Regions from separate parts of the Mesorhizobium sp. B2-1-1 genome, predicted to be linked through region 1. Evidence: predicted binding sites of a transcription regulator. Region 1 holds the regulator's gene; each other region holds the start of a gene.

What was found. Region 1 encodes LexA, which represses DNA repair genes until DNA is damaged. Its sites were predicted from a motif close to TGTTCNNNNTGTGTTCNG; they were not measured.
Region 2: the regulator LexA is predicted to act here: its motif matches at 4,697-4,714, upstream of recA (recombinase RecA).
Region 3: the regulator LexA is predicted to act here: its motif matches at 6,521-6,538, upstream of FJ972_RS14700 (ATP-dependent helicase).
Region 4: the regulator LexA is predicted to act here: its motif matches at 2,392-2,409, upstream of FJ972_RS05970 (helicase-related protein).

What each region holds. Positions count from the first base shown of each region.
Region 1 covers NZ_CP083954.1:3,627,118-3,635,072, reverse strand. Annotated here, with positions in the region: gene FJ972_RS17750 (AMP-binding protein) at 1-908, shown strand, start outside; gene kynA (tryptophan 2,3-dioxygenase) at 905-1,741, shown strand; gene kynU (kynureninase) at 1,805-3,052, opposite strand; gene FJ972_RS17735 (TetR/AcrR family transcriptional regulator) at 3,049-3,726, opposite strand; gene lexA (transcriptional repressor LexA) at 4,179-4,922, shown strand; gene FJ972_RS17725 (ComEC/Rec2 family competence protein) at 4,916-7,366, opposite strand; gene gltX (glutamate--tRNA ligase) at 7,470-7,955, shown strand, end outside.
Region 2 covers NZ_CP083954.1:3,958,792-3,966,746, forward strand. Annotated here, with positions in the region: gene FJ972_RS19525 (glutathione S-transferase family protein) at 1-420, shown strand, start outside; gene alaS (alanine--tRNA ligase) at 571-3,237, opposite strand; gene recA (recombinase RecA) at 3,542-4,639, opposite strand; gene FJ972_RS19540 (carbohydrate kinase family protein) at 4,922-5,866, shown strand; gene FJ972_RS19545 (pseudouridine-5'-phosphate glycosidase) at 5,913-6,830, shown strand; gene FJ972_RS19550 (TfoX/Sxy family protein) at 7,030-7,353, opposite strand; gene FJ972_RS19555 (GFA family protein) at 7,446-7,943, shown strand.
Region 3 covers NZ_CP083954.1:3,003,460-3,011,414, reverse strand. Annotated here, with positions in the region: gene FJ972_RS14740 (thioesterase family protein) at 1-450, shown strand, start outside; gene FJ972_RS14735 (hypothetical protein) at 598-795, shown strand; gene FJ972_RS14730 (Lrp/AsnC family transcriptional regulator) at 847-1,326, opposite strand; gene FJ972_RS14725 (EamA family transporter) at 1,416-2,315, shown strand; gene FJ972_RS14720 (dienelactone hydrolase family protein) at 2,324-3,223, opposite strand; gene FJ972_RS14715 (hypothetical protein) at 3,456-3,611, shown strand; gene FJ972_RS14710 (hypothetical protein) at 3,616-4,050, shown strand; gene FJ972_RS14705 (glucose/quinate/shikimate family membrane-bound PQQ-dependent dehydrogenase) at 4,081-6,396, opposite strand; gene FJ972_RS14700 (ATP-dependent helicase) at 6,579-7,955, shown strand, end outside.
Region 4 covers NZ_CP083954.1:1,229,955-1,237,909, reverse strand. Annotated here, with positions in the region: gene FJ972_RS05980 (acetyl-CoA C-acetyltransferase) at 1-1,013, shown strand, start outside; gene phbB (acetoacetyl-CoA reductase) at 1,133-1,858, shown strand; gene FJ972_RS05970 (helicase-related protein) at 2,577-5,891, shown strand; gene FJ972_RS05965 (RNA-binding S4 domain-containing protein) at 5,906-6,301, shown strand; gene fdxA (ferredoxin FdxA) at 6,506-6,844, shown strand; gene FJ972_RS05955 (CarD family transcriptional regulator) at 7,212-7,793, shown strand; gene FJ972_RS05950 (patatin-like phospholipase family protein) at 7,895-7,955, opposite strand, start outside.

The DNA.
Region 1 (7,955 bases):
TCGTCGGCTCGCCGCCCCTGGCCTTCACCTTTGGCCTTGGCGGGCTCGCCATCTTCCCGCTGCGTTTCGGCGCCGCGGCGACGCTGCTGGAACAGGCAACGCCGCCCAACATGGTCCACATCATCGAAACCTACAAAGCGACGATCTCCTTCACCGCGCCCACCGCCTATCGCGCAATGCTCAAGGCCATGGACGAAGGGGCCGATTTATCGTCGCTGCGCGTCGCCGTTTCGGCCGGCGAAACCTTGCCGGCGCCGGTGTTCGAGGAATGGACTGAGAAAACCGGAAAGCCGATCCTTGACGGCATCGGCGCCACGGAAATGCTGCATATTTTCATCTCCAACCGCTTCGATGACATGAAGCCTGCCTCCACCGGCAAGGCCGTTGGCGGCTATCAGGCGCGCGTCGTCGACGACGAAATGTGCGAAGTGCCGCGCGGCACCGCGGGCAGGCTCGCGGTGCGGGGACCGACCGGCTGCCGCTACATGGCCGATGCCAGGCAGAGCGACTATGTCCGCGACGGGTGGAACCTCACCGGCGACACGTTCTGGCAGGACGAGGACGGTTTTTTCCACTTCGCCGCGCGCTCCGACGACATGATCGTCAGTGCCGGCTACAACATCGCCGGCCCTGAGGTCGAAGCGGCGCTGCTGGCGCATGCCGATGTCGCCGAATGCGCGGTGGTTGGCGCCGAGGATGCCGAGCGCGGCCAGATCGTCGAGGCTCATGTGGTGCTCGTGCAAGGCGTGGCGCCAGACGCAATGACCGTCAAGCGTCTGCAGGATCACGTCAAGGCCATGATCGCGCCCTACAAATATCCGCGTTCGGTAAAATTCATCGCCGCTTTGCCCAAGACGCAGACCGGCAAGATCCAGCGCTTCCGGCTGCGCGCGGAGAAGGTCAATTGAGCAAGCCCTACGACCCCTCCGCCGAGGGCGCGGAAATGTCGTTCAAGGAGCGCATGTCCTACAGCGACTATCTGCATCTGGAAAAGGTGCTCGAGGCGCAGGAGCCGCTTTCGTCAGCCCATGACGAGATGCTGTTCATCATCCAGCACCAGACCTCGGAGCTCTGGATGAAGCTCGCGCTGCACGAAACCGGCGCAGCAATCCGCTCCATCCGCGCAGACCGTCTCGAACCGAGCTTCAAGATGCTTTCGCGTGTCGCCCGCATCTTCGAGCAGCTCAACAATGCCTGGGACGTGCTGCGCACCATGACGCCCAGTGAATACACCGAATTTCGCGATGCGCTCGGCCAGTCCTCGGGCTTCCAGTCCTGGCAGTACCGTGCCATCGAGTTCGTGGCCGGCAACCGCAATCTCGCAATGCTCGGACCGCACAAGCACCGGCCGGACCTCAGCGAGAAACTGGAGGCGATTCTGGCGCAACCGTCGCTCTACGACGAGACGCTGCTGCTGCTCGCCCGCAACGGCTTCGACATCGGCGCCGACGCAAGGCGTACGGACTGGCGCGAAACGCGGACCGAGAACGAAGAGGTCCTTGTCGCCTGGCAGACCATCTACCGCGACCCGCAGCGCTACTGGATGTTCTACGAACTCGCCGAGAAGCTGGTCGACTTCGAGGATTATTTCCGCCGTTGGCGCTTCAACCACGTCACCACGGTCGAGCGCATCATCGGCATGAAGCGCGGCACCGGCGGCACATCGGGCGCGTCCTACCTGAAGAAGATGCTGGAGGTGGAGTTGTTCCCGGAGCTGTGGAAGGTCCGCACCCGGCTCTGACGTAGCTTTGCCGACTGCATATCGTTATCCCGAACCCACTGCGCTTTTCTGAGCGACAGGCTCTTAAGTCACCGCCGCCTTGACGGCGAAACGCGCCTCCTGCCACGCGTCCGTGCGCAAAATGTCTTCCAGCACCTCGACAGCCTGCCAGACATCGACATAGCCGACATAAAGCGGCGTAAAGCCGAAGCGAATCGTGGATGGCGCGCGGAAATCGCCGATCACGCCGCGCTCGATCAAGGCCCGCATCACCTGATAGCCATGCGGGTGGAGGAACGACACCTGGCTACCGCGCTCATTGCCGTCGCGCGGGCCTTCGAGTTCGAGGCCGTAGGCGCCGCATTTTGCCTCGACGAGCTGGATGAACAGATCGGTCAATGCGATGCTCTTCCTGCGCACCTCTGCCATGTCGACGTCGTTCCAGACATCGAGGGCCCCTTTGAGCGCGCGCATCGACAGCACAGGCTGCGTGCCGCAGAGAAACCGGCGGATGCCTGTGCCGGCAGCAAAACCCTGTTCGAAGGCGAAAGGCCGCGCATGGCCCCACCAGCCGCTGAGCGGCTGGCGGACATCGCCATGGTGGCGCTCGGCCGCGTAGATGAAGGCCGGGGCACCTGGGCCTCCATTGAGATATTTGTAGGTGCAGCCGACGGCGAAATCGGCGTTCGAACGGTCGAGCTCGACCGGCAAGGCGCCGGCGGTATGGCAGAGATCCCAGACGATCAGCGCGCCGGCATCATGTGCCGTCCGCGTCAGCGCGGCCATGTCGCGCAACTGCCCGGATTTGTAGTTGACGTGGTTGACCAGGATGACCGCGACCCGCTCGTCGATCAGTTCTTCTATGGTCGGCGCATCGACACCCTCGAGCCGCAGCACCGTGCCCGGCCGCGTCGAGGCAACGCCTTCGGCCATATAGAGATCGGTCGGAAAGCTGTCCCCCTCGGCGACGATGACTGACCTGTCCGGCCGCATCCCGAGTGCCGCATGCAGCACCTTGTAGATGTTGATCGAGGTGGTATCGCAGACCACCGTCTGGCCGGCGGCGGCCCCGATCAGGCGCCCGAGTTGGTCGCCGAGTTCGACCGGCATGTCGAACCAGCCGGCGGTGTTCCAGGCGCGGATGAGATCCTGCGCCCACTCCTGCGTGGCGGCCTTCTGCAGCTCGCCGAACACGGCGGGCGAAGCGGCGCCCAGCGAATTGCCGTCGAGATAGATCACCCCCTGGGGCAAGGTGAAGCGGTCACGCATGGCACGCAGCGGATCCGCGGTGTCCATTGCCTCGATCGCTGCGAGATCGGGAATTTTGCTCATGGTCGCGATGTTCCTCGGTGAGAAGAGCGCCCTGGAAACGGGCCGGCTGTTTTGCCGCCCGGGCAAGGGCTGGCCGCATAGAGGCGCAAGAACAGGGTGAACGCCCGGTTCGATCTTTGCTCGATTTCCGCCCGAGGCAATTCCTCGAGCACCCCAACGATCCGGCGAACCTGGAGATCGCCGATCAAAAGACTGATGTAGATGTCGGCGGCTTCGGCAGGATCGTCACAGGCGATCAGGCCGGCCCGACTTGCGGTTCGAAGCAGGTCACCAACAAGCGGCATTATGGTATTGCGGCCGAATTGCGCGATCGATTGGCCAAGCGTGCCTGTATCGTTGACGTCGCCGGCCGCGGCGCGATTGAGCGCCACCGCCTTGTCGCCCGTCACGAGGGTCAGCAGGACTGGCCCGAGCAAGTTCAGGGTTTCGAGCGGATCGCGCGCCTGGTGAAGGGCGTCCTCCAGCAGCTTCCTTGCCTCTCCCGCATTGGCTTCGATCAAGGATCGAAACAGGGTCTGCTTGTTGCCGTACCAGTTGTAGAGGGTTTCGTTCGAGGCCAATGCCCGCTTGGCGATAGCAAGCAGGGAGGCGCTCTTGTAGCCGGCTTCCCGGAGCACCGCATAGGCGGCCTCCTCTATCCGTTCGCGTCGCGCGGCCTGCTTCGGCGTGGTCATTGGTGTTCCTCTTCGAAAACCGTACATTATTATACGGTTTCGTCAAGCGAACGAACGAACGCAGCCCGTCGCGACCAGTGGTGGTGTCTGGCCGTTTTCCGGCGGAAGTTGGCATTTTGGTTTCGTTTCGTTCACGAGCCGCAGGGGTTTCTAATCCGCCCAAACGCACCCCGCACCTGCCGGTCACCCAGCTTGCAGGCTTGTGCCAAGAGTGGGGACCGGTCGGGCCACAGGCCATTAACCAAAATAGTTTCAAAGGGCCCGGGAGCGCATTGACGACGGACCGCGCTGGCAGGATGCTGGCTGCGGGAGGGCATTTCGTTTCCGTCGCCTTAACAAATTCATTAAACTTTAAATGGTTGCGGAACACAACTGGAACAGATAGTGTTTGTTCTGGGTTTGTTTTCTGATTCTGGTTCCAGACCCTTCGTGCAATGCCTTTGGGGGCCGCCATGCTCACGCGCAAGCAACATGAACTCTTGATGTTCATCCATGAACGGCTGAAGGAAAGCGGCATTCCGCCGTCCTTCGACGAGATGAAGGAAGCGCTGGACCTCGCCTCCAAGTCGGGAATTCATCGGCTGATCACGGCGTTGGAGGAGCGCGGCTTCATTCGCCGCCTGCCCAACCGGGCGCGCGCGCTGGAGGTGCTGCGCCTGCCGGACTCGATCGCGCCGGGTCTTAACGCGGCAAAGAAGTTCTCCCCGAGCGTCATCCAGGGCAGCCTCGGACAGGGCAGCAGCCCTAGCCGGCAGATCAAGCCGGCGACGTCTTCGCGTCTGCCCGCTGCCGGCAATGACGACGATGCGGTTTCAGCGGTGTCGATCCCGGTCATGGGTCGCATCGCAGCGGGTGTGCCGATCGACGCCATCCAGCATCAGACGCATTCCATTTCAGTGCCGCCTGACATGATCATGGGCGGCGAACACTATGCGCTGGAGGTCAAGGGCGATTCGATGATCGAGGCCGGCATTTTCGACGGCGACACGGTCATCATCCGCAATGCCGACACCGCAAGTCCCGGCGAGATCATCGTGGCCCTGGTGGACGAGGAGGAAGCAACGCTGAAGCGCTTCCGCCGAAAGGGTGCTTCGATTGCGCTCGAGGCTGCCAATCCGGCCTATGAAACACGTATTTTCGGACCGGACAGGGTCAAGGTGCAAGGCAAGCTAGTCGGCCTGATCAGGCGCTACTGAGCGGGGTCGGCGGTGGGCTTTTCGGGTTTACGGTAAGGCGGCAGTCCCCTTGCCTCGCGTGAGAATTTCCGCTGTTCGTGCCAAGGCCGATATGGCCTGTCGACGGCAAAGCTGACCCGTGCCGGTGCCGTCGCCGATTGCTGGTCGAAGAAGACGGCGGCACTTCCCTTACGAGCGAGCTGCCGCTTGGTGATGACGAGAACCAGCGGATTGTGGCAGGGATCGTAGCCCGCGGGGTCGTTGATGACGATCAGATCCGCATAGGAGCAGGCCCTCCAGGCGTCCTTGCGATCCTCCACCTGCGCGATGATCGCCCCCGAGGGATGCCGGGCCATGCACAGGCCTGTGAAGCAATAGAAAGGCGCTCCCGCCGGAAGTTGCGCGGGATCGAAGATGTCGAACTGTCGGTCTCCGCTGTCGAACAGTTCCGGCGCAACGATGGTTTCGGACTTCAGCGCGCGTTTCCAATTATCGACGGTGAATTCGTTCGGGCGCGCCCGGTTGATCGCGAGCTCACCGCCGCCGATCGGCAGTGCCACCAGGCGGGCATCCTCCGAAATCAGCACGTCCGGCGTGCGCGTGTCCGAGACGGTCAACAGGCCGGCGAGCGCGAAGGGAAGTGCCGCCAGCCGCAGCCATGTCGTGGCCATCGTCGCGATGACCAGGGCGATCGCCACCAGAAGGACGGATTGCTGCGAAATCAACCCGACCGCGTCGACCGGCGAGCGTTGCGAGATCCATCCTGATATGGCGATCATCGCGGTCAGTCCCTTGCCCATCAGATAAAGGGATGGTCCATCGAACCCGAACGGCATCAGCAGCGCACTGGCAACCGCAAGGAACATCACGACCGAAACGATCGGCATGACGGCAAGATTGGCGAACAGGCTGAGCGGCGACACGCGCTGGAAATGCCAGATGGCGAAAAGCGCCGTGGCGCTTCCCGCGATAATCGAGGTCATCGCCAGCCCACCTGTCGCCAGCAGCAATTTTCGCGTCAGGAGGCCAGGCAAGGTCCGTTGCGGCGGCGGGGTCCGCGCTTTGTCGGCTTTGCGATCCGACCAGCCGGCATAGGCGCCGACCAGGGCCGCGGTGGCGGCGAACGACATCTGGAAGCTCGGCCCTACCACCTCGTGCGGCGACACCACGATGACGGCGATCGCCGAAATAGCCAGATTGCGCATGGTGAGTGCCGCCCGATCGCACAGAACGGCGATCAGCATCACCGCCAGCATGATGAAGCTGCGTTCGGCGGCGACAACGACGCCCGAAATGACGAGGTAGGCGGCGATCGAGAAAAGTGCCGCCGCGGCCGCGTATTTCTTGACCGGCCGGCGGGAGGAAAAATTCGGGAACAGCGCGAAGCCGCCACGCAGCAGACCCATGACCGTGCCGGCGACCAGCGCCATGTGCAGCCCGGAAATTGAGATGATGTGGTAGATGCCGGTGCGTCGCATCGCTTCATTGATCTCGTCGGGAATCCCGGCGCGCACACCCACGATCAGCGCCGCGGCGATCTCGCCCTCGGCACCGCCGATGCTGCCCCTGATATGGTCGGCAATGCTTTCGCGAGCACTCTCGATGGCGGCTGAAAGGGCGGCCCACAGCGGCCTGTCATCGGCTGAGACGATTTTGGGGTTGCCGAGAAAGAAGCCGCTGGCGCCTATGCCGGCGAAGTAGCTGTCGAAGGAAAAGTCGTAGCTGTCCGGCCGCACCGGTCCGGTCGGCGGCAACAGCCTGGCATAGCCGGTCACGAGCGAACCGGCCGTCACTTCAGCCGGCACCTTGCGTGCCGAAAGGCGAACGCGCTCCGGCGCGTAGAGTAGTTTCGGCCGCGCGGTCGATGTCACATCGATGGTCAGCCGGATGCGCCCGGTCTCCATCTGGTCGACCGAAACGACGCGGCCGGTGATTTGCGTGGAGATTTCCGAGCCCAGCATCCGCGTTCCCGCTCGCCACGTCTCGACTTTGCCGGCGAGCATGCCGAGCGCGCACAACAGCGCCGCCATGAAGCACAGATGCGTTTTCGGCCATGAGCGTGAAACGAGCGCGCACAGCGACATCAGGATCGCGACCGCGACAGGCTTGGCAAAGCCCGGCTCCGCCGCCAGCGAAAAATAGGCGATCGATCCGCATGCCAGGAACACCGGCACGAGCAGGAAGGCTATGCCCCGATCGAGTTCGAGCTCGGACGCTCTGGCCACGCCGTTGCGCAGACGAGGCCATGAAGCACGGCCGAACTCACGGCGCAGACGCACGGCCGCGCCGGCTGCGGGAATGCCGGGCGGCGTGGAAACATCCGCCGGCGGCGACTTGCCCGGCTGCTGTAGGGGCGGCAACGCCAGCGGCAATGAGGCGGGCGCGGGCATGGCAAGAAGAGCGCGTTCGCTGACGCCGGCAACGACGTCCTCGCCTTCCTCCGCGCCCCGGCCCGCTCCAGCCATCGGGTCTGCCCCTTGCGCCCTCGACACCCTATGCTACATGAACGCGCGACGCGCGAAAGTGCGTGTGATCCGCACCCCGCTCCAGACGTTTCCCGAGAGTTGTATGTCCGACAAGGTTGTCACCCGTTTTGCCCCCTCGCCCACCGGCTACCTGCACATCGGCGGCGCGCGTACGGCGCTCTTCAACTGGCTCTACGCCAAGCACACCGGCGGTACGATGCTGCTGCGCATCGAGGACACCGACCGCGAGCGCTCCACCGATGCGGCGACAGCAGCCATTCTCGAAGGACTGACTTGGCTCGGCCTCACCTGGGACGGCGACGCCGTCTCGCAGTTCGAGCGCGCGCCGCGCCATCGCGAGGTGGCCGAGGAGCTGGTGCGCATGGGCAAGGCTTACTACAGCTACGAGACCCCTGCCGAGCTTGAGGCAATGCGCGACGCGGCGCGGGCCAAGGGCCTGCCGCCGCGCTATGACGGAAGCTGGCGTGACCGCGACCCTTCGCAGGCGCCTCCTGGCGTCAAGGGCGCGATCCGCATCAAGGCGCCGACCAAAGGCGAGACGGTGGTGCATGACCGTGTCCAGGGCGAC
Region 2 (7,955 bases), 330 kb from region 1:
GCGATCACGCGCTATGTCGATGAAGCTTTCGACGGACCGCCCTTGCAGCCGAACGATCCGCGCGGCCGCGCGCGGATGAACCAGATCATCGGCATGCTCGACGCTTATGGCTATCGGGCCATGGTCTGGGACGTCGCCGTGGAGCGGCTGGAGAAGGCGTCGCCTGACGAAGCGCTGATTGTCAGCGGATTACGACAAGCAGGAACGGTCCTTCAGGCGCTCTCATCATTGAGATCCCCGGGGCCGTGGTTGCTCGGCAATCAACTGACGCTCGCCGACCTGCATGCGGCACCGATCATCGGCTATTTCGTCAAGGTGGCGGAAGGGCGCAAACTGCTGGCTCGCTTTGCCGACATACAGGACTGGTGGGATTGTATTGCTAAACAGGCAAGCTTTGCCAGGACTGAAAAGGCCGGCTGATCTGCGACAGCGCAGCGCAGCGATATTCGATTCAGGTCAACGATTTCGCGGACAGCCGATCATTGATGTCGCGCCGCCCATCATGAGGGGCCGCGCGACCTCGAAGGGAAGCAACCGGCCTGGAGCGTTGCCCCCCAATTCTGCAATGAATCACGCCGCCTCCAGCGCCGCCCTCACCGCAGCAATCGCGTCGTCGGCCTTCGAGGCATCGGGGCCACCGGCCTGCGCCATGTCGGGCCGGCCGCCGCCGCCCTGCCCGCCGAGTACCGCGGAGGCGACGCGCACCAGGTCGACGGCGCTGAAGCGGCCGACGAGATCATCGGTGACAGCGACCACGACGCTCGCCTTGTTGTCCTCGCCCGCACCGACAAACACGACCACGCCGGAGCCGAGCGAGCTTTTGCCGGCATCGGCGAGCGGCTTCAGATCCTTCGGCGAGACACCGGAAACCGACTTGCCGAGGAAGCCGACGCCCGCGACGGTCTCGTTGGCGGCCGGCGCGTCAGCGGGCGACCCGCCGCCCAGCGCCAGCTTCTTGCGCGCTTCGGCGAGCTCCTTCTCGAGCTTCTTGCGCTCTTCGAGCAGGGCTTCAACACGCGCCGGCACGTCGGCCGGCGAGATTTTCAGTGTTGCCGCGGCCGCCTTCAGCCGCCGGTCCTGTTCGTCGAGATGCTTGCGCGCGGCCTCGCCCGTCAGCGCCTCGATGCGGCGCACGCCTGCGGCGACGGCGCTGTCGGACACGACGCGCACCAGGCCGATGTCACCGGTTGCCCTGACATGCGTGCCGCCGCAAAGCTCGACCGAATAGGGGCGGTTGGCCTTGGCGCCATGTAGGCCCGTGCCCATAGACACGACGCGCACCTCATCGCCGTATTTCTCGCCGAACAGCGCCATGGCGCCTTCGGCAATGGCATCGTCGACCGACATCAGGCGCGTGATCACCGGGCTGTTCTGCACCACGATCTCATTGGCCATGCGCTCGACCTCCTCGAGTTCCGAGGGCGAGATGGGCTTGTTGTGCGAGATGTCGAAGCGCAGGCGCTCGGGCGCGACCAGCGAACCCTTCTGTGCGACATGGGTGCCCAGCACCTCGCGCAGCGCCTCATGGATCAGATGCGTCGCGGAATGGTTCGCGCGGAGCCTGGAGCGCCTCGCATGGTCAACCTTCAGCTCGACGGCGGCACCCGTCCTGGCAGTGCCGCTGACCACCTTGCCGAGATGCACGAACAGCCCGTCGGCCTTCTTCTGCGTATCGGAAATCTCGATCGAGAAGCCTTCGCCTGAAATGGTTCCGGTGTCGCCCATCTGGCCGCCGGATTCGGCATAGAACGGCGTCTGGTTGACGACTACGGCTACCGCTTCGCCCTTGCCGGCGCTGTCGACGGTCTTGCCGTCGCGGACAAGCGCCTGGATAATGCCTTCCGCCTGCTCGGTCTCGTAGCCGAGGAATTCGGTAGCGCCGGATTTTTCGCGCACCGGGAACCAGACCGCTTCGGTCGCCGCCTCGCCGGAGCCCGCCCAGTGCTTACGCGCCTCTGCCTTCTGCTGCTCCATCGCATTGGTGAAGCCGGCAAGATCGACCGAGATGTTGCGCTGGCGCAGCGCATCCTGCGTCAGGTCGAGCGGGAAGCCATAGGTGTCGTAAAGCTTGAAGGCCGTCTCGCCGTCCAGCATGTCGCCGGCGCCGAGCTTTTCCGTCGCCTCCGACAGCAAACCGAGGCCACGCACCAGTGTCTTGCGGAACCTGGTCTCTTCAAGCTTCAGCGTCTCGGTGATCAGCTGTTCGCCGCGCACCAGTTCCGGATAGGCCTGACCCATCTCGCGAACCAGCGCCGGCACCAGCTTCCACACCAGCGGCTCGTTCGCACCGAGCAGCTGTGCATGGCGCATGGCGCGGCGCATGATGCGGCGCAGCACATAGCCGCGGCCTTCATTCGATGGCAGCACGCCGTCTGCGACCAGGAACGACGACGAGCGCAGGTGATCGGCTATGACGCGATAGGATGCGACGGTCTCGGCGTCGGGACCGCGACCGAGCGCGGACGACGCCGCATCGATCAGATGGCGGAACAGGTCGGTCTCAAACACGCTTTCCACGCCTTGCAGGATGGAGGCCATGCGCTCCAGCCCCATGCCGGTGTCGATCGACGGGCGCGGCAGGTCAATGCGCTCGTCCTTCGTCACTTGCTCGTACTGCATGAACACCAGGTTCCAGAATTCCAGGAACCGGTCGCCATCCTCCTCCGGGGTGCCGGGCGGACCGCCCCAGATGTGCTCGCCGCGATCGATGAAAATTTCCGAGCATGGCCCGCACGGCCCGGTGTCGCCCATCGCCCAGAAATTGTCGGAGGTTGGGATGCGGATGATGCGATCATCGGAAAAGCCGGCGATCTTCTTCCAGAAGCCGGCCGCCTCGTCGTCGGTGTGGTAGACGGTGACGAGCAGCTTGTCCTTCTTAAGCCCGAACTCCCTGGTAATGAGGTTCCAGGCCAACTCGATGGCGCGCTCCTTGAAATAGTCGCCGAAGGAGAAATTGCCGAGCATCTCGAAGAAGGTCAGGTGGCGCGCGGTGTAGCCGACATTGTCGAGGTCGTTGTGCTTGCCGCCGGCGCGAACGCTTTTCTGGGCGGTCGTGGCACGCGAATAGGGCCGCTTCTCCAGGCCGGTGAAGACGTTCTTGAACTGCACCATGCCGGCATTGGTGAACATCAGCGTCGGATCGTTGCGCGGTACAAGCGGGCTCGACGCCACGACCTCGTGACCCTCCTTGCGGAAATAGTCGAGAAATGTCGACCGGATCTCGTTCACGCCACTCATGAATGCTGCCTTTTCGAGAGAGCCGCCGGCCGGACCGGCGGAAAATGGGCTCTGCTTTAGAAGATGGAGCTGGCCTTTTAGCCGCCGCTTGGCACCCTGTCCAGAAACACGCAAGCCGGCCAATTCGCGGTTCACCAGCCACCCAAAACGCAAACCGCCGGCACGGGGCCGGCGGTTCGAAACGCAATACTACAGAACTCGATTACATAAGCTCAAATTGATGAACCGGGATTATGGCCGAACTCGGGCCATAAACCGAACGCTAGATCGCGCCGGCGAACGCTTGAATTGCGCCGGCGAACGCTTACATCGCGCCGGCTTCATCCTCGAACCCATCATCGCCACCTTCGGAGCCGCCATTCTCAAGGAATTTCTCGGCGATCAGTCCGGCGTTCTGCCTGAGCGCAAGTTCGATCTCGCGCGCCGTATCGGGATTGTCGCGCAGGAACAGCTTCGCGTTCTCGCGGCCCTGGCCGAGACGCTGCGAATTGTAGGAGAACCAGGCGCCCGACTTCTCGACCACGCCGGCCTTGACGCCGAGATCGACCAGCTCGCCTGTCTTCGACACGCCTTCGCCGTACATGATGTCGAACTCGACCACCTTGAAGGGCGGCGCCAGCTTGTTCTTGACCACCTTGACGCGGGTCTGGTTGCCGACGACCTCGTCGCGGTCCTTGACCGAGCCGATGCGGCGGATATCGAGACGCACCGAGGCGTAAAATTTCAGCGCATTGCCGCCGGTGGTGGTTTCGGGCGAGCCGAACATGACGCCGATCTTCATGCGGATCTGGTTGATGAAGATGACCATGGTGTTGGAGCGCGAGATCGAGGCGGTCAGCTTGCGCAGCGCCTGGCTCATCAGGCGGGCCTGCAGGCCGGGCAGCGAATCGCCCATCTCGCCCTCGATTTCGGCGCGCGGCGTCAGCGCCGCGACCGAATCGACCACCAGCACATCGATGGCGCCGGAGCGCACCAGCGTATCGCAGATCTCAAGCGCCTGCTCGCCAGTGTCAGGCTGCGAGATCAGGAGGTTTTCGAGATCGACGCCGAGCTTGCGGGCATAGACCGGATCGAGCGCATGCTCGGCATCGACGAAGGCGCAGATGCCGCCCTTCTTCTGGGCTTCCGCCACCGTGTGCAGCGCCAGCGTCGTCTTACCCGAGCTTTCCGGCCCGTAGATCTCGATGATGCGGCCGCGCGGCAGGCCGCCGACGCCAAGCGCGATGTCGAGGCCGAGCGAGCCGGTCGGCACGGTTTCGATCTCGACGACCTGCTCGTTCGCGCCGAGCCGCATGATCGAGCCCTTGCCGAAAGCCCGCTCGATTTGCGACAGCGCCGCATCCAGAGCCTTTGATTTGTCCACTGCCTTATCCTCTACAAGCCGCAAGCTGTTCTGAGCCATGATACATCACCCCGTAGTCGTCAATGAAGGCCGGACAATCCGTAATCCTTGGTTATTTGTACCTTTTTTGTTCTCATTTGGCAAGAGGGATCAAGCATTTGAAAAATAAGCAACATCCTGATTTGTTCTTTTTTTGTCTCACGATTCGGCTCCAGCATGACCCGAATATTAGGCCAGGCTGGTTCGCCGTGCCGGCCTCACGAATCGCTGGTTGTTGCCTGCGAAGCTCCGTCGCACAGCATGGCGCTTGTGCGTGACCGCCAACAAAGGTCATATCGGCGCATGGTGAGATCTCCAAGAGTCCTGGCGGTGGGCGGCGCCCATATCGACAGGCGCGGCCAGGTGTCCGGCGCTTACGTGCCGGCTGCCTCCAACCCGGGCACGATGCGCGAGGACGTTGGCGGCGGCGTCTTCAACGCATTGCGCAGCACGGTGCGGCGAGGCGTCTCGGGCTCGTTGCTGTCGGTGCGCGGCGGCGATGCCGCCGCCGACACGGTTTCGCGCGCCATCGCCGAAGCAGGCATTGCCGACCTGTCCGCGGTGTTCCTCGACCGCACGACGCCGAGCTATACGGCGCTGATCGACCGCGAGGGCGAACTGCTCGTCGGCTTTGCCGACATGGCGCTTTATGAGCTGGCATTTGCAAAGCAGATCCGCCGCTCCAGGGTGAGGGAGGAGATCGCCGCCGCAGATGCCGTCCTGTGCGACGTCAATCTGCCATCGGCGGCTCTGGAGCGGCTGGTATCGCTTGCCGCCGGCAAGCCCGTGTTCGCCATTGCCATTTCACCGGCCAAGGTCGTGCGCTTGACACCAGTGCTCGGCGGCCTGGCCGTCGCCTTCATGAACAGGCGCGAGGCGGTGGCGCTTGCCGGGCTTGACGATGCCGCCTCTCAAAAAACTGTCCTCGACGGGCTGAGAAGCGCCGGCCTCGACAGCGCGGTGGTCACGGCGGGCGGCGGCCCGGTGCTGGGCTTCGACCGCGACGGCAGCTTTGCCGTCGTCCCGCCCCCTCCAAGAAAGGTCGTGGACGTCACCGGCGCCGGCGATGCGCTTGCCGGCGCGACGGTCGCCGCCCTACTGCGCGGCATGCCCTTGCGCGCGGCGCTGCGCGAGGGCGTCGCCGCCGCGACGCTGGCTATTGAAAGCGCGGGCGCCGTTCCCGATTTCACCACGGCGACTTTCGCGCAAGCGCTGGCTCTTGTGCCCGAAGAGCAGGAAATGGCATGAGACCGGCATCCGAAAGGATGCGCCGCACTTCGGATTGGAGATCCAGATGACCCCAGACACCGCCCGCCCCTTCATCGATGTCCACGCGCCGGTGGCGCAAGCCTTGGCCGCCGGGAAGCCCGTGGTTGCGCTGGAAAGCACCATCATAACCCATGGCATGCCCTACCCCGACAATGGCGCCATGGCGGCCGACGTGGAAAGGATCATTGCGAACGGCGGCGCGGTGCCGGCGACGATCGCCGTGGTGGCGGGCCGCATCAAGATCGGCCTCTCCGACGGAGAACGCGAATCGCTCGCCATGACCGGCGACGCCATGAAGCTCTCTCGCGCCGATCTCGGCTTCGCCGTCGCGCAAGGGCGCACCGGCGGCACCACGGTTGCCGCCACAATGATCGCCGCGCATATGGTTGGGATAAGGGTGTTCGCCACCGGCGGCATCGGCGGCGTGCACAAGGGCGCCGAAAAAAGCTTCGACATTTCGGCTGATCTCGATGAGCTGGCGCGCACGCCCGTCATCGTCGTCTCGGCTGGGGCCAAGGCCATCCTCGACATCGAAAAGACGCTGGAGGTGCTGGAGACCCGCGGCGTGCCCGTGATCGGCCATGGCTGCGAGACCATGCCGGCCTTCTGGTCGCGGCAGTCGCCGTTCCGCGCGCCGCTGACCTTGCACGCGCCGGAAGAGATCGCGCATTTCTACAAGACGCGACAGGCGCTGGGCCTGAGCGGCGGCATGCTGATCGCCAATCCGGTGCCGGAGGATCACGAAATCCCGGCCGGCGAGATGGCCGGCTACATCGAGGCCGCCCAGAAGGCCGCCGAGGCGCTCAACGTCACCGGCAAGGCGGTGACGCCATTCCTGCTCTCCAAAATCCTCGAACTCACCGGCGGCCGGAGCCTGAAGACCAACATCGCGCTGGTGGAAAACAATGCTCGGCTGGCGGCGCGGATTGCCAGGGCGCTGTAGGCCGATGTGGGCGGGACGGCACCCCCCCTCTGTCCTGCCGGACATCTCCCCCGCAAGGAGGAGATCAGACGTCACACCGGCTTTCGCCAATTTTCAACGTTGAAGAAACAGGCCGCCAGTGAAACTGGCAATCTCCCCCCTTGCGGGGGAGATGGCCGGCAGGCCAGAGGGGGGTGTGAAGGAACTCGACGGCTGCGCTTCACTTCCCCGCCCTTCGCCCCGCCTCATAGGCCCGCCGCGCCCAGACCGCCATCTCGTCGGGGTCGTCGAAGGCACTGTCGGGAATGCTCCAATAGGGCATCGCCACCAGCTTGCCGTGCCGGGACCCGGTGTAGGTCCACTGCGTGCAGCCGGCGGCCTCGAAGTCGGGCGCGCTTTGCTCGTCCGCTTTCAGCATCAATTCGCCGCGCAACACGATGGCGACGATGACGCCGTCGGCATAGATGCCCTTGCCGCCGAACAGTTTGCGGATGCTGACCGGGCCCAGGCTCTGGAAGAGTTCTTCTATGCGTTCATTGTCCATGCGCGGATCATGTCACCGCGATCCGGCCTTGTCATCGCCGCAACCAAAACCATGCTGACAGGTTGAAAGGGGATCGACCGGAGTTTCCCGTCATGCCTGTCCTGCTCAAAGGCTCCTGCCGCTGCAATGCCGTTCGTTTCGAGGTGGAAAGCCACACGCCCGTGCCGTTCATGCTGTGCTACTGCTCGATCTGCCGCAAGCAGCAGGGCGGCGGCGGTTTTGCCATCAATCTCGGCGCCGACTACGAGACGATGACCATCCGCGGCAAGAGCAGCCTCGGCGTCTATCGGGCCGAGATCGAGGACGACGAACATCCGCATTGCGAAATCTCGACCGGAGAGCGCAATTTCTGCCGCAAATGCGGATCGGCGCTGTGGCTCTACGACCCGACCTGGCCGGAACTCGTCCATCCCTTCGCCTCGGCGATCGACAGCGACCTGCCGAAACCGCCAAGCAAGGTGCATCTGATGCTGAAATACAAGGCCAACTGGGTCGAGCCCGATGTCGGGCCGAGCGACAAGGTGTTCGACGTCTATCCCGAGGAATCGATCGCCGCCTGGCATAAGCGGACCGGGACGTGGGTGGAGTGAGTGTCTTCGCTG
Region 3 (7,955 bases), 620 kb from region 1:
GCTATCGAGAAGGACTGGATCGATTATAACGGCCATCTCAACATGGCCTACTACAACGTCCTGTTCGACCGCTGTTCGGATGAAGCCTTCGAGGCGATGGGCATGGGGCTGGACTATGTCAAGAACCGTCGCCTCACCATCTACACCGCCGAAGTCCATGTCTGCTACGTGCAGGAACTGCATCTCGACCACAAGGTCACGGTCTCCTTCCAGCTCATCGACCATGACGAGAAGCGGCTGCGGTTCTACCAGGAAATCCGCCATGCCGACGGCTGGCTCGCCGCCACGTCCGAGCAGCTTGCACTGCATGTCGACATGTCCGGGCCCAAGGTAGCCCCCTTCCCCGCCGACGTGCTGGCCAAGATCGAAGCGATGCGCGCCGCTCACGCAGCCTTGCCGATGCCCGAACGCGCAGGCCGCTCGATCGGCATCAAACGCAAGACGGCTTGAACCCGCCCGGGGCGCGCGTTAACCTTACCGAGGTTTTAACGGGAACAAGCCGATTGGACCGTTGCGCGACTCAGCGGGCCGTTCGAAAACGATCCGCATCGAAGTAGCGACACGGGCGGCGGGGCATAGCCGATTCGGGGGACGTGCATGAAAACCGATATCAAAGTCGAGGTGGACAGGCTCGCCGCCGATCCGCGCATTACCGACTATGATTTCTGGCGCTCGCTGAAGAACGTCAACAACGAGATCTTCCACATCGCCAACAACAATGAGCCGATCCCCTTCGACATGATCCGCTGGCGCGTCATCCTTAAGCAGGCCCGCATGAAGCGCGGCCACGCCTGACGCTGCGGGTAGAGCGGCCACTTCCATTGACGACATTCCGGGCGTTTGACCTCAACCCTGCCGCCTGATCGCCGCCAGCGGCGAGCGCGCCGCCACCGGCGAAGACTGGATGATCGCCGTGTTGGTCATCGCGTAGGGAATGATACGGTCGATCACCCGTTCGAGTTCGGCCACCGAGCCGACATGCGCCAGCGCGATGAAACAGTCCTCGCCGGTTACCCGGTCGCATTGCGCGATCTCGGGTAGGTCGCGGATGATCTCGGCCACGACGGCGAGCTGCCCCGGCACCGGCCTGATGCGCAGCCATGCCGACAGGTTCAGGCCAAGCGCCGCCGGATTGATCCGCACGCAATAGGCTTCGATGACGCCGCTCTCCTGAAGCTGCTTGACACGCTCGGACACGCTCGGCGCCGACAGGCCGACGGCGCGCGCCAGCTCGGCCGTGCTGGCGCGCGCATCTTTTTCCAGCAGGCGCAGTATCTTCAGATCGACCGCGTCGAGGTCGAGATTTTCGTTTCGAAGGCGCTTCATCAAAAACTCCTTGCATCCGGAAAGCGACCGAGGTCCCTGAACGACCACGACCCATATCAGACGGAAAAAATACCTGCGATACTGATCCGATGAACGATCGGACGCAAGTCCAAACCACGCCCACAGGTGCGGCCTTTACCAGCCTGCCGACGTCGCTGCCGCCGCATGTCTGGTTCTGTGTCAGCGCCGTGTTCCACTATCTCGGCCCTGCCTTCGCCGTGCTTTTGTTTGCGCAGATCGGCGTGCTTGGCATGGCCTGGCTGCGCATCGCCACCGCCGCCTTGATCTTCGCGCCGCTGACGCGTCCGTGGCGGACCTTCGCCCAGGCCGATCGGTCGACACGGCTGCTGCTGCTCGCCTTCGGCGCCTGTCTCGCAGTAATGAACTGCTCCTTCTATCTGGCGCTCGACCGCCTGCCGATTTCGCTGGTGGCCGCGATCGAATTCGTCGGCACCATCGGCGTCGCGCTGGTCGGTCTCCGAAGCGCGCGCAATCTCGCTGCCCTTGCCGTCGCCGTGGCCGGCACCTTGCTGCTGATCGACGTCAAATGGTCCAGCGATCCCCTCGGCCTGTTCTGGGCCTTCCTCAACGGCGCGCTGTTTGTGGGCTATATCGTGCTTGGCCACCGCGTCGCCGCTTCAGGCGCCGGCGGCGGCATTGCCGGGCTCGGCGCCGCCATGGCCGTGGCCTTCCTGGTCGTGCTGCCGATCGGCCTCACCGACGCGTTGCCCGCCTTTTTCTCCGCGCCGCTGCTGCTGGCGGCCATCGGCGTCGGCATCTGCTCCTCGGTCATCCCCTATATCTGCGACCAGCTCGCCATGGCGCGGCTGCCGCGGTCGAGCTTCGCGCTGATGCTGTCGCTGCTGCCAGTCACCGCGACGCTGATCGGCATTCTCGTGCTGCGCCAGATCCCCGGCATCAGCGACTGCATCGGTATTGCGCTGGTGGTGGCCGGCGTCGCCTTGCACAGGCCGGCGAGCACGCAGTAGATCCTGTGCTAAGCCAGTTTCTCCTTCAGGAAGGCGACGGTCCGGCCCCAGGCGAGATCAGCCGCCTTCTTGTCATAGCGCGCTGCCGAAGTGTCATTGTTGAAGGCGTGATTGGCGCCTTCATAGACATAGACCGTGTATTCGACATGCGCGGCATCGAGTTCCTTCTTGAAGGCGTCGATGCCGGCATTGGTGCGTTTGTCCAATCCGGCATAGTGCAGCAGCAGCGCCGCCTTTATCTTGGAAACGTCCGCGGCCTTCGGCTGCATGCCGTAATAGGCGACACTTGCCGCCAGATCAGGCGCGTTCACGGCGAGCATGTTGGCCGTGCCGCCGCCCCAGCAGAAACCGACGACACCGACCTTGCCGTTGCCGTCCTTGTCGGCCTTGAGGAAAGCCACCGTCGCGACGCCATTGGCGACGGTCTGCGCCGGATCCAGCTTGGTGAACATGTCGCGCGCCTTGTCCTCGTCGGCGGGCGTCTCGCCGAGTGGCGATAGGAAATCCGGAGCGAGCGCCACGAACCCCTCCAGCGCCACGCGCCGGGCGACGTCGCGTATATGCGGGTTGAGCCCCCTGTTTTCGTGGATGACGATGACGGTGCCGAGCTTGCCCGTCTGATCCGCCGGCTTGACCAGATAGCCCTTCATCTCGCCGCCGGCGCCGGGATAGGTGATGTCCTGGCCTTTCACGCGGGGATCGTTCTCGGCGACGATGGCCGCCTGGGCGGAATTCGCCGCCAGCATCGGTGCGATCGCCGCGGCCGCCGCCCCTGACCCGGCAAGCCGGGTCAGCTGCTCCATGAAGCGGCGGCGATCGAGTGTCAGATGCGTGTATTCGTCATAGGCGTCGATCATCGCCTGGGTGATCCCAGGCTTTGCGGGTCTAGTGGCGGCTGCTTTGGTCATGGCGCATTCCTCGGCTTCAAGCTTCAGTACCGGAGCTACATAGGAGCGCGGCTGGCCCGGTCCAGCCTGGATGGGCGCTGCGGCGAGCATTGCCCGCAGCCGGCAATGTCGGCGCCCACATCACATTTTGGTCATCGCCATGAATCCTGCAGGCACCTGCCACAACAATAAGGGAAACTGCGTGCTACCGATGCGCCGTGCCATCCCGTCCCGACCAGAAGGAGCGCCGCCGATGACCATGCCGATCCTCACCAGCGCGTTCGTCCTTGCCCTGGCCGCCGCTCAGGCATTACGCTTCAGGCTTGCGGACGCAGGCAGGCGGTCGATGATCGAGCTTCGCATCGGCCGGGACCACTGCACGGACCCGAAATTCCCAAATTTGAGGTGAGACCATGAACGTCCAGGATATTCTCAACACCGTCTCGCAAAAGGCGGGCCTCGACCAGGCAACGACCGAGAAAGTCGTCGGCACCATCTTCTCGGTGCTGGAGCACGAGGCGGAAGGCACCAACGTCTCGGGTTTCTTCGCCAAGATTCCCGGCGCCGACGATCTCGCCCGCCAATACGACGTCATGGCCGCCGGCGCGGCCGGCGGTGGCGGCCTGCTGTCCTCACTGCAAGGCGCGCTGGGCGGTGTTCTCGGCGAAAAGGCCGGCGCACTGATCAACGGCGTCGCCGCGCTCAAGGCCTCCGGCCTCGACATGGCGCAGATCAGGCAGGCTGGCGCCACGCTGATCCAACAGGCCGAAGCCGCGGCCGGGCCTGATCTCACCAATGAAGTGCTCGGCTCGGTGCCAAGCCTGAAGAGCCATCTCGGAATCAGCTAGGGCGCGATCCTGCGGGACCGAACCCATTCCTTACTTCGGCAGTGCGTATGCCATTACATAATCGCCGGGCTTGGTGCCGACCGAGCCATGGCCGCCGGCGACGATGACCACGAACTGGCGCCCGTCAGCCACCGTATAGGTCATCGGCGTCGATTGCCCGCCGGCTGGCAGGCGCGCCTGCCAGAGCTGCCTGCCTGAGGTCAGGTCGTAGGCGCGCAGGTAGTCGTCGACCGCGGCGCCGAGGAAAGCCACCCCGCCGGCGGTGATCATCGGCCCGCCAATGCCGGGCACGCCGACCTTCAGCGGCAAAGGCAGCGGCGTCATGTCGTAGACCGTGCCGTTCCTGTGCTTGTAAACGATCTGTCCGGTCCTGAGGTCGGCGCCGGCGACATAGCCCCATGGTGGCGCCTGGCACGGAATGCCGAGCGGCGACAGGAACGGTCCCATCACCACCGCATAAGGAGCGCCGTCATTTCGGTTCAGCCCCTGCTCGCTGCCCTTGGCGTCGCCTGGCGGCGGCACGTCCGCGCGGGGCACAAGCCTGGAGGTGAAGGCGAGATAGGTCGGCATGCCGAACAGCACCTGCCGGACCGGATCGACCGCCACGCCGCCCCAGTTGAAGACGCCGAAATTGCCGGGATAGACCAGCGTGCCCTGCAGCGATGGCGGCGTGTAGCGGCCCTCATAGCGCAGCCTGTGCAACGCAATCCGGCACGCCAGCTGGTCGAACATGGTGATGCCCCACATGTCGGCATCGGTCAGCGGCTGCGGATTGAAGGAAAGGTCCGACACCGGCTGCGTGGGCGATGTGTGGTCGCCTTCGATGGCGCCGCCGGGCGCCGGCACTTCCTTGACCGGGATGACCGGCTCGCCGGTGCGCCGGTCGAGCACGTAGAGGTCGCCCTGCTTGGTCGGCCCGACCAGCGCCGGCACGACCGTGCCGTCGGTCTTGGTGATGTCGACAAGGCTCGGCTGCGCCGGCACATCCATGTCCCAAAGGTCATGATGCACGGTCTGGCGCACCCATTTCAATTGCCCCGTATTGAGGTCGAGCGCGGTGATCGAGGAGGAGAATTTCTCGACATTGGCGCTGCGGCCGGCGCCGAGCTGGTCCGGCGTCTGGTTGCCGAGCGGTATGTAGAGCAGACCGAGCTTTTCGTCGGCACTCGGCGTCGACCACATGTTGGGCGAATTGGCGGTGTAGGTCTGGCCTGCCGCCAGCGGCGTGGTCTGGTCGGGATTGCCGGAATCCCAGTTCCAGATCAGCGCCCCGGTGGAGGCATCGAAGGCGCGGATGACGCCGGACGGCTCCTGCGTCGAATAATTGTCGTTGACCGCGCCGCCGACGATGATCTTGCCGCCCGATATCAGCGGCGCCGAGGTCGAATAGTAATAGCCGGACTTGGGATAAGGCATGCCGGTCAGAAGGTTCAGCGTGCCGCCTTCGGCAAAGGACGGACAGACCTGACCGTTGGCGGCGTCGAGCGCGATCAGCCGCGCGTCCGAAGTCGGCAGGTAGACACGCGCGGCGCAAGGCTGCCCGGCACCGATCTTGGCGTCGGCGTAGTAGGAGACGCCGCGGCAGGTCTGGTGCTGGCGGTCCTTGTCGAGCTTGACCTGGGGATCGTAGCGCCACTTCTCCTTGCCCGTGGCGGCGTCGATGGCGATGGCGAAATTGTGCGGCGTGCAGATGTAGAGCGTATCGGCGATCTTCAGCGGCGTCACCTGATAGGTGGTCTCGCCGACATCGTCGGGACCTTTCACGTCGCCGGTGCGATAAGTCCAAGCCGGCTGCAGGTTGGCGACGTTCTCCGGCGTGATCTGGTCGAGCGGCGAATAGCGCTGGCCATAGGGTGTACGGCCGTAGAAGTGCCATTCGCCGGCAGGTATGTCGCCGCCTAGATCGGCCGCCGGGGTCACCTTGTCGGTGTCGAGATTGCCGGCAATATCCTTGGGATCGGTCGTCATTGAATAGCCGGCGACCGCCAGCGACGCCAAAACGGCGAGAATGAGCGGCGCGCGGCCATCGGGACCAACAAGGCCCCGCCTCGCCCACGGCGTCAGCAGCCACAACGCGACGAGCACGATGATGCCGCCGCGCGGCCCGAGTTCCCACCAGTCGAAGCCGATTTCCCAGACCGCCCAGGCAAGCGTGCCCAGCACGATCGCGGCGTAGAGCCAGAGCGCGGTGGATCTGCGCCGGTAGAGCAGCCATGCGGTGATGAGGAAGGCGATGCCTGATATGATGTAGTACCAGCTACCTCCCAGTGAAGCCAACCAGATGCCGCCGGCGCCAAGCGCGAGGCCGATGAGGAGGAGAATGAGGGAGGTGATGGTGACAGCCAAGATGATACTCCTTCGACTGTTGCGCGCCTCGAGGCGGCCGTGGGCAACAGGATCCCCTCCCTGCCCTTTGCGCAGCTTTCCCTCACCCGCCCTGCCTGTCAAGCAGGCCGGAAACAATCAGGGGTGGAACAAAACGTAGACAGTTCTGGTCTTTCTCTGCCGAATCACTACATTCGGGGGCGATGTCCGGCTTTTCCGAAGACATGCCCTTTTTCGATGAACCCGATGCGCGGCCCACCGCCCCGTCGGGCATCGCCGCGCGCGCCATGGCTGCCCGCAGCGGCCACAACAACGCGCCCGACTATCTCAAGGGGTTGAACCCCGAGCAGCGGCTGGCGGTGGAAACCACCGAAGGTCCCGTTCTGGTGCTGGCCGGCGCCGGCACCGGCAAGACGCGCGTCTTGACCACCCGCATCGCCCACATCCTGGCGACCGGAAAAGCCTTTCCCTCGCAGATCCTGGCCGTGACCTTCACCAACAAGGCCGCGCGCGAGATGAAGCAGCGCATAGGCATCCTGATCGGCGAAGGCAATGTCGAGGGCATGCCCTGGCTCGGTACCTTCCACTCGATCGGCGTCAAGCTCCTGCGCAGGCACGCCGAGCTTGCCGGGCTGAAATCCGACTTCACCATCCTCGACACCGACGACGTCGTGCGGCTGATCAAGCAATTGATCCAGGCCGAGGGCCTCGACGACAAGCGCTGGCCGGCCAAGCAGTTCGCGCAGATGATCGACGGCTGGAAGAACAAGGGGCAAGGCCCGGCTGATATCGCCGAGGGCGATGCGCGCAGTTTCGCCAACGGCAAGGGCCGCGAGCTCTACAAGGCCTATCAGGAGCGCCTGCAGACGCTGAACGCCTGCGATTTCGGCGATCTGCTCTGCCACCCTATCCGCATCTTCCGCGCCAATCCGGACGTGCTGAAGGAGTATCATAAGCGGTTCAGATACATTCTCGTCGACGAGTACCAGGACACCAACACCGCGCAATACATGTGGCTGCGGCTCCTGGCGCAGCGGCCAAATAGCGGGCGTAGCGCGACGTCTACGGATTTGCATTCGGCCGAAGGCCGCAAGCCCGACCGGGCGTCCGAGCCTTTGCGAAGCCCCTCCCGCGACGCCGAAGGCGCGCAGAAAAGAGGGGTCGGGCCCGCGCCGGCAGGCGCGGAACAGCCCGTGAGCGAAAACAAAGTAAACATCTGCTGCGTCGGCGACGACGACCAGTCGATCTATGGCTGGCGCGGCGCGGAGGTCGACAACATCCTGCGCTTCGACAAGGATTTTCCCGGCGCCACCATCATCCGGCTGGAGCGCAATTATCGTTCCACCGCGCATATCCTCGGCGCCGCTTCGCACCTCATCGCCCACAATGAAGGCCGCTTCGGCAAGACGCTGTTCACCGATCGCGACGATCCCGAGGATGGCAAGGTCAACGTCCACGCAGCCTGGGATTCCGAGGAGGAAGCGCGCGCTGTCGGCGAGACCATCGAGGCTTATCAGCGCCAGAAGCACAATCTCAACGACATGGCGATCCTGGTGCGGGCGTCCTTCCAGATGCGCGAG
Region 4 (7,955 bases), 2.4 Mb from region 1:
AGGTGCTGACCGCGGCCCAAGGGCAGAACCCCGCCCGCCAGGCTTCGATCCTCGCCGGGCTGCCCAGGGAGACCACCGCCTGGGGCCTCAACCAGGTGTGCGGCTCGGGCCTGCGCGCCATCGCGCTCGGCATGCAGCAGATCGCCACCGGCGATGCCAAGGTGGTTGTCGCCGGCGGCCAGGAATCGATGTCGATGTCGCCGCACGCCCAGCATCTGCGCGCTGGCGTCAAGATGGGCGACTACAAGATGATCGACACCATGATCAAGGATGGACTGTGGGATGCCTTTAATGGCTATCACATGGGCAACACGGCCGAGAACGTCGCCCGCCAGTTCCAGATCACCCGCGAGGACCAGGACCAGTTCGCGCTGGCCTCGCAGAACAAGGCCGAGGCCGCGCAGAAGGCCGGCCGGTTCAAGGACGAGATCGTCGCCTTCACCATCAAGGGCAAGAAGGGCGATACAATTGTCGACCAGGACGAATACATCCGCCATGGCGCGACGCTGGATGCCATGACCAAACTGAAGCCGGCCTTCGACAAGGACGGCACTGTGACCGCCGCCAATGCCTCCGGCATCAACGACGGCGCCGCCGGCGCGCTTTTGATGAGCGAAGCGGAAGCTGCCAGGCGGGGCATCACCCCGCTGGCGCGCATCGTCTCCTGGGCGACCGCGGGCGTTGACCCGGCGATCATGGGCACCGGTCCGATTCCCGCCTCGCGAAAAGCGCTGGAAAAGGCCGGCTGGTCGGTCGGCGATCTCGACCTGATCGAGGCCAACGAGGCTTTCGCCGCGCAGGCCTGCGCGGTCAACAAGGACATGGGCTGGGATCCCTCGATCGTCAACGTCAATGGTGGCGCCATCGCCATCGGTCATCCGATCGGCGCCTCTGGCGCGCGCATTTTCAACACGCTGGTCCACGAGATGCGCCGAAGAGGTGCCAAGAAGGGTCTCTCCACCCTGTGCATCGGCGGCGGCATGGGCGTCGCCATGTGCGTCGAAGCGCTCTAAAAGAGAAGTGAATGGGGAGTAGCGAATAGGGAAGAACGGCGTCGGCGCAATGGGATATCTGATCCCTACTCGTCATTCGCTACTCCCTGTTCACTCTCCCAACCAAAGGGAGGGAGCGCATGACCAAGGTTGCAATCGTCACGGGCGGATCGCGCGGCATCGGCGCGGCAATATCGATGGCGCTGAAGGAAGCCGGCTATTCGGTTGCCGCCAACTACGCCGGCAATGATGAGGCGGCGAGCAAGTTCACGGCCACAACCGGCATCAAGACCTACAAATGGTCGGTCGCCGACTACGACGCCTGCGCCGCCGGCATCAAGCAGGTCGAGGCCGATCTGGGCCCGGTCGCGGTGCTGGTCAACAATGCCGGCATCACGCGCGACGCCATGTTCCACAAGCTGACGCGTGAGCAGTGGAAGGAGGTCATCGACACCAATCTCTCCGGCGTTTTCAACATGACGCATCCGCTGTGGAGCGGCATGCGCGACCGCAAGTTCGGCCGCGTCATCACCATCTCCTCCATCAATGGCCAGAAGGGCCAGGCCGGCCAGGTCAACTACTCCGCGGCCAAGGCCGGCGACATCGGTTTCTCGAAGGCTCTGGCCCAGGAAGGAGCCCGCGCGGGCATCACCGTCAACATCATCTGCCCAGGCTATATCGCCACCGAAATGGTCCGGGCGATCGATGAGAAGGTGCTCAACGAACGCATCATCCCGCTAATCCCGGTCGGGCGCCTCGGCGAGCCGGAGGAGATCGCGCGCTGCGTCGTCTTCCTCGCCTCCGAGGACGCCGGCTTCATCACGGGATCGACCATCACCGCCAATGGCGGCCAGTACTTCGCCTGAGGTCTCGCCGGGCTGCCGGCTTCCCGGTGCCGATTGAAGGAGGGCTCGTTCGCCATCCGCTTCGGATGTCCGTGACGCCGTCCGATGACGGCTGTCGGCCTACTGTTCCAATCCGGCACGCAAAGGTTAATCGCGGCAGCGGGTATTGTGCAAAACTGCCTGGATAAGCTGTGCATTGTCGGTGGAAAACCTATGCGTAACACTACATCTTGTCGTGAACAAACAGGGAAAATCCCGACATCGCCGATTCGTCGCCCTTTCGTTCCATGTTTGGCCGCAATGTTAACGAGAGCAGTTGCAATCGCCTGTCAAACTGTTAATTTCTATTAAGAAAGTTCAACAATTTCATAAGCTTGGATGAAGCAAGGCGGGCTGCCACACGGCTTTGCCAGCGAAAGTTAACGGCGGCTCTCGCCTAGCATGAAACGGGCCAATTCCGTGATTCAGCATGTGGTAAGGATCATCAGCCAAAACTCCACATCTAGCCGTGAACAAAACCTGAATCCGGGCGAGTCAGCGATTCGTCGCCGATTCGTTCCAGACTCGTTCCAACCCTTAATCAGCAGCCGAACCGAAGCTCGACGGAGGTGACTTCGAACCGCCAGCGGAACATTCCGCTTTCGCTTCGCGCCTGAAATCCCTATGTGTCGCCTGTCATACGCGCCACCCGAGGCGTGCTCCCGACAATGAGAGGCCAGAAAGCCTTATTTCCGAGCCGATGAACATCCATCCGAAACCCACCGAGCCGCTGATCCTATCGGGTCGCGACGTGACTGCCGTGCTTGGGCCGACCAACACAGGCAAGACCCATCTCGCCATCGAGCGCATGGTGGCGCATGAAAGCGGCATCATCGGCCTGCCGCTCAGGCTCTTGGCGCGAGAGGTCTACACCCGCGTCTGCGAAAAGGTCGGTGCCCACAAGGTGGCGCTCATCACCGGCGAGGAGAAGATCCAGCCGCCAGGCGCCAGATATTCGGTCTGTACCGTCGAAGCCATGCCGCGCGAGACCGATGCCGCCTTCGTCGCCATCGACGAGGTGCAGCTTGCGGGGGACCTCGAGCGCGGCCACATCTTCACCGACCGCATCCTGCATCTGCGCGGCCGCCAGGAGACGCTGCTGCTCGGCGCCGCCACCATGCACGGCATCTTGCAGCGCCTGTTGAAAGGCGTCTCGGTGGTGACACGACCGCGGCTGTCACATCTGGCCTATGCCGGTTCGAAGAAGCTGACCCGCTTGCCCCGGCGCACAGCGATCGTCGCCTTCTCCGCCGACGAGGTCTATGCCATCGCCGAACTGATCCGCCGCCAGCAGGGCGGTGCGGCCGTCGTGCTTGGCGCGCTCTCGCCCCGCACCCGCAACGCCCAGGTGGCGCTGTTTCAGTCGGGCGACGTCGACTATCTCGTCGCCACCGATGCCATCGGCATGGGCCTTAACCTCGATCTCGACCATGTCGCCTTCGCCCAGAACCGCAAGTTCGACGGCTATCAGTATCGCAACCTGACGGCGGCCGAACTTGGCCAGATCGCCGGGCGCGCCGGCCGGCACCTGCGCGACGGCACCTTTGGCGTCACCGGCCAGGTCGACCCGCTGGACGAGGAATTGGTCAAGAAGATCGAAAGCCACGACTTCGACCCCGTGAAGGTTCTGCAGTGGCGCACAGCGCGTTTCAATTTCGCCAGCCTCGACGCGCTGAAGCGCTCGATCGAGACCAATGCCCCGGTGGAAGGCCTGACCCGTGCGCTGCCGGCAGTCGATGCGCAGGCGCTTGAGCACCTGTCGCGTGACGAGGACATCAGGGCGCTCGCCACCGACGCAAGGCGCGTCGCGCTGCTGTGGGAGGCCTGCGCGCTCCCCGACTACCGCAAGATAGCGCCGGCCCAGCACGCCGACCTCATTGCGTCGATCTACATGGACCTCGCCAGGCATGGCCATGTCGACGAGAATTACATGGCCGAGCAGGTGCGCCGCGCCGACACCACCGAGGGCGACATCGATACGCTGTCGCATCGCATCGCCCAGATCCGCACCTGGACATTCGTGTCGAACCGGCCCGGCTGGCTGGCCGATCAGGCACACTGGCAGGAAAAGACGCGCGAAATCGAAGACAGATTGTCGGATGCGCTGCATGAGCGGTTGACGAAACGCTTCGTAGACCGCAGGACTTCCGTCCTCATGCGGCGCCTTAGAGAAAATACCATGCCTGAAGCCGAAATAAGCCCAACCGGAACCGTCCTCGTCGAAGGCCACCATGTCGGCGAGTTGCAGGGGTTCCGTTTCACCGCCGATCAGAGCGCTGGCGGCGAAGACGCCAAGGCCGTGCGCGCGGCCGCCCAGAAGGCGCTGGCGGCGGAGTTCGAGGCACGCGCCGAACGCTTCGGCGCATGCGCCAATGGCGACATCGCGCTCGGTTCCGACGGCACGCTGCGCTGGATCGGCGCGCCGATCGGCACTCTGGTTGCCGGTGAAGACGCGCTGAAGCCGCGCCTGGTGCTTTTGGCCGACGAACAGCTGACCGGCCCGGCGCGTGACAAGGTCGCCGCGCGCGCCGAGCGCTTCGTCAATTTCCAGATCGAATCCCTGCTGAAGCCGCTGGTCGATTTAAAGAATGCCGAGCAGATATCGGGTATCGGCCGCGGCATTGCCTTCCAGCTGGTCGAGAATTTCGGCCTTATCAATCGTCGCGACATCGCCGAGGAGATGAAGTCGCTCGACCAGGAAGGCCGCGCGGCATTGCGCCGGCTGGGCGTGCGCTTCGGCGCCTATCATGTCTTCGTGCCGGCGCTGATCAAGCCGGCGCCCGCGGGATTGGTGACGTTGCTGTGGGCGCTGAAAAACGATGGCAAGGACAAGCTCGGCTTCGGCGACGTCGTCCATGCGCTGGCATCGGGCCGCACCTCGGTGGTCATCGATCCGGCTTTCGACAAGGCCTTCTACAAGCTTGCGGGCTACCGAAATCTCGGCCGCCGCGCCGTGCGCATCGACATTCTGGAACGGCTGGCCGACCTGATCCGCCCGGCGACCAACTGGAAGCCCGGCCTCGGCCAGCGTCCGGATGGCGCCTATGATGGCCAGTCTTTCATGGTGACGCCGCCGATGATGTCGATTCTCGGCGCCACGGCCGACGACATGGAAGAAATCCTGAAAGGTCTTGGCTATCGTGCCGAGCCGAAGCCGGCGGCCGAAATCAAGGCACGGCTGGAAGCGCAGGACAATGCCGCCCGGGAAGCCGTGGCGGCCAAGCTGGCAGCGGAAGAGGCCGCGCGCACCGAGCAGGCCAAGGCGGCGGAGGCGGCTGCGACGGACACGCCTGAGGAGACATCAGCGGAAGATCCGGAAACTGCGACTGCCCAGACCGCCGTCGAAATTCCTGCTGAACCCATTGCGGAACCGGCCGAAACTGTTGCGGAAGAACAACCCGAAGCTCCAGCCGAAGCTACGGAAGAGGTTGCGTCTGTAGCAGAAGCCGTGCCTGAGACTCCTGCCGCCGAAAGCGCCGACGCTCTCACTTCCCCCTCGACGGGGGAGATCGCGGAGCGAGGCGAGGAGGGGGACAGCGCCGACGCTCCCCAACAGGGACCCGCTGCGGAAGCCGAAGAGCCTAAGCCGATCCTGTTGTGGCGGCAGGGCCGCTTCGACCAGCGGCCTCGTCACCGTCACCACGAGAACCGCGCCCGGCCGCGCAACGGCCAGGCGGCGCGCTCCGATGCCCCGGCGGATGCCGCTGTCGGCCAGCCCGGCACCCGGCCCGCCCATGAAGGGCGCCGCGATGGCGCCGGCAAGCCGCGTTTCGATCGCTCGAAGTTCAAGCCCAGGCCGCAAGGCGAAGGCGGGGAACGGCGGGAGGGAAAGCCGCAGGGCGAGCGTTCTGACCGCCGTGAGGGCCGGCCGGGCGGCAGTCCGGAAGGCAAGGGCGGCCCGCAAGGCGGCAAACCCTCGTTTCAGGCAAAACCGCGCGAGGAGCGCCCGGTGCGCTTCGATCCCGACTCTCCCTTCGCCAAGCTCGCCGCTTTGCGCGACCAGCTGAAGAAATAGCCGCACAGGATCCGATGGTCGCCCCGATGGCCACCGACCGCCAGCGTATCGACAAATGGCTGTTCTTCTCGCGCGCGGTGAAATCGCGCTCGCTGGCCGCCAAACTGGTCGTGGCCGGCCGGGTGCGCATCAATCGCGACAAAGCAGCGCAGGCCTCCGACCTGGTCAAGCCTGGCGACGTCCTGACCATCACGCTGGAGCGGCGCATCTTCATCTGGAAGGTGCTCGATGCGGGAAGCCGGCGCGGCCCCGCCGTGGAGGCACGCACGCTCTACGAAGACATGTCGCCGCCTGCCGCACCGACGGGCGAGGCGCCTCCCGACGCGATCCCAGGGCTGCGCGAGGCCGGAAGCGGCCGCCCCACGAAGAAGGAGCGCCGCGAGACCGACCGCTTGCTTGGCGACGACTGACCGCCGGTGCACGGAGGCATGTATGTTCTTCCACGCCGCCGACACAACGGTCCGAGCACATGACCGATGCCCGCCATTGCCGAGCCGTTGGAATTCCATTCCGGCAATGCCGGCATGGCCGGAATGGCCGCCCTTGCAAGCGGGCGCCAAAGGCGTTACCTCACGGAAAAAGCCAACAAAAACGGGACGTCCCGGAGCAGATCGATGACCTATGTCGTGACCGACAATTGCATCAAATGCAAATATATGGACTGCATCGAGGTCTGTCCGGTCGACTGTTTCTACGAGGGCGAGAACATGCTCGTCATCCATCCCGACGAGTGCATTGACTGCGGTGTCTGCGAACCGGAATGCCCCGCCGACGCGATCAAGCCCGATACTGAGTCGGGCCTCGACAAATGGCTGCAGATAAACACCGAATACGCTGAGAAATGGCCTAATATCACCGCCAAGAAGGAGCCGCCGGCCGACGCCAAGGCCTTCGATGGCGAGGCCGGCAAGTTCGAGAAATATTTCTCGGCTGAACCCGGAGAAGGCGACTGACAGCGCTGCCGTTTCAACCGGCATGACGCGGCGTAAGAGGTACGGCCTATTAACCGCCTTGACAGGCGGCGTGAACCTGTGGCCTTCGCTTATGCAGCAAAACCTTGATTCTTCCGACTTTTTGTGTTACATGAGCGAAACATGCCGGTGACACAACGTCGATTTATGGCGCTAACGCCCCAAATCACTGAAAGGTGAAAATCCCATATCGGACCAGAGCGATCTGGGCCAGGCGATCGCAATCGTGCGGTTTGCCGGTCCCGGCTTTTCCGGTGGGTTCATCTGTTGTGCGGCTAATGATCGGTAACCCGATCGCGCGAGTTCAGCCGGCACCGCCGCCGGCCCACAACAAGGAGTTCAGGGCGTAATGGCAACGATCACCCCGCAGAAGAAGTCCACCGCTGCACGTCACGGTTTCAAGACCGGCGAGTACATCGTCTATCCGGCGCATGGTGTCGGCCAGATCGTCTCGATCGACGAGCAGGAAGTGGCCGGGCACAAGCTGGAACTGTTCGTCATCGATTTCCAGAAGGACAAGATGCGCCTCAAGGTGCCGGTCGCCAAGGCAACCTCGATCGGCATGCGCAAGCTGTCGGAAGAGGATTATGTCGAACGCGCACTGAAGGTCGTGCAAGGCCGCGCCCGCGTCAAGCGCACCATGTGGTCGCGTCGCGCGCAGGAATATGATGCCAAGATCAATTCCGGCGACCTAATCTCGATCTCGGAAGTTGTTCGCGACCTCTACCGCGCCGACAACCAGCCGGAGCAGTCCTATTCCGAACGCCAGCTCTACGAAGCCGCGCTCGACCGCATGGCCCGCGAGATCGCCGCTGTCAACCGCATGTCGGAAACCGAAGCCGTGCGTTTGATCGAGGTCAATCTCAACAAGGGCCCTAAGCGCGGCGCCAAGGCCGACAATGAGGAAGCCGAGCAGGAAGAAGCTGCCTGAGGCCTTGCGCCTTTTGAGTTTTTGAAAAACCCGGTCTTGCGCCGGGTTTTTTGTTGCAGGCAATATTTGGAAAGTTGGTGCACGCCCTCGGCGTGCAATCGTCACAGGAACGTTACGCGGGTCGCTTCCTTCTTGCCTTGGGCGAAACCGGCACGGGCCGCG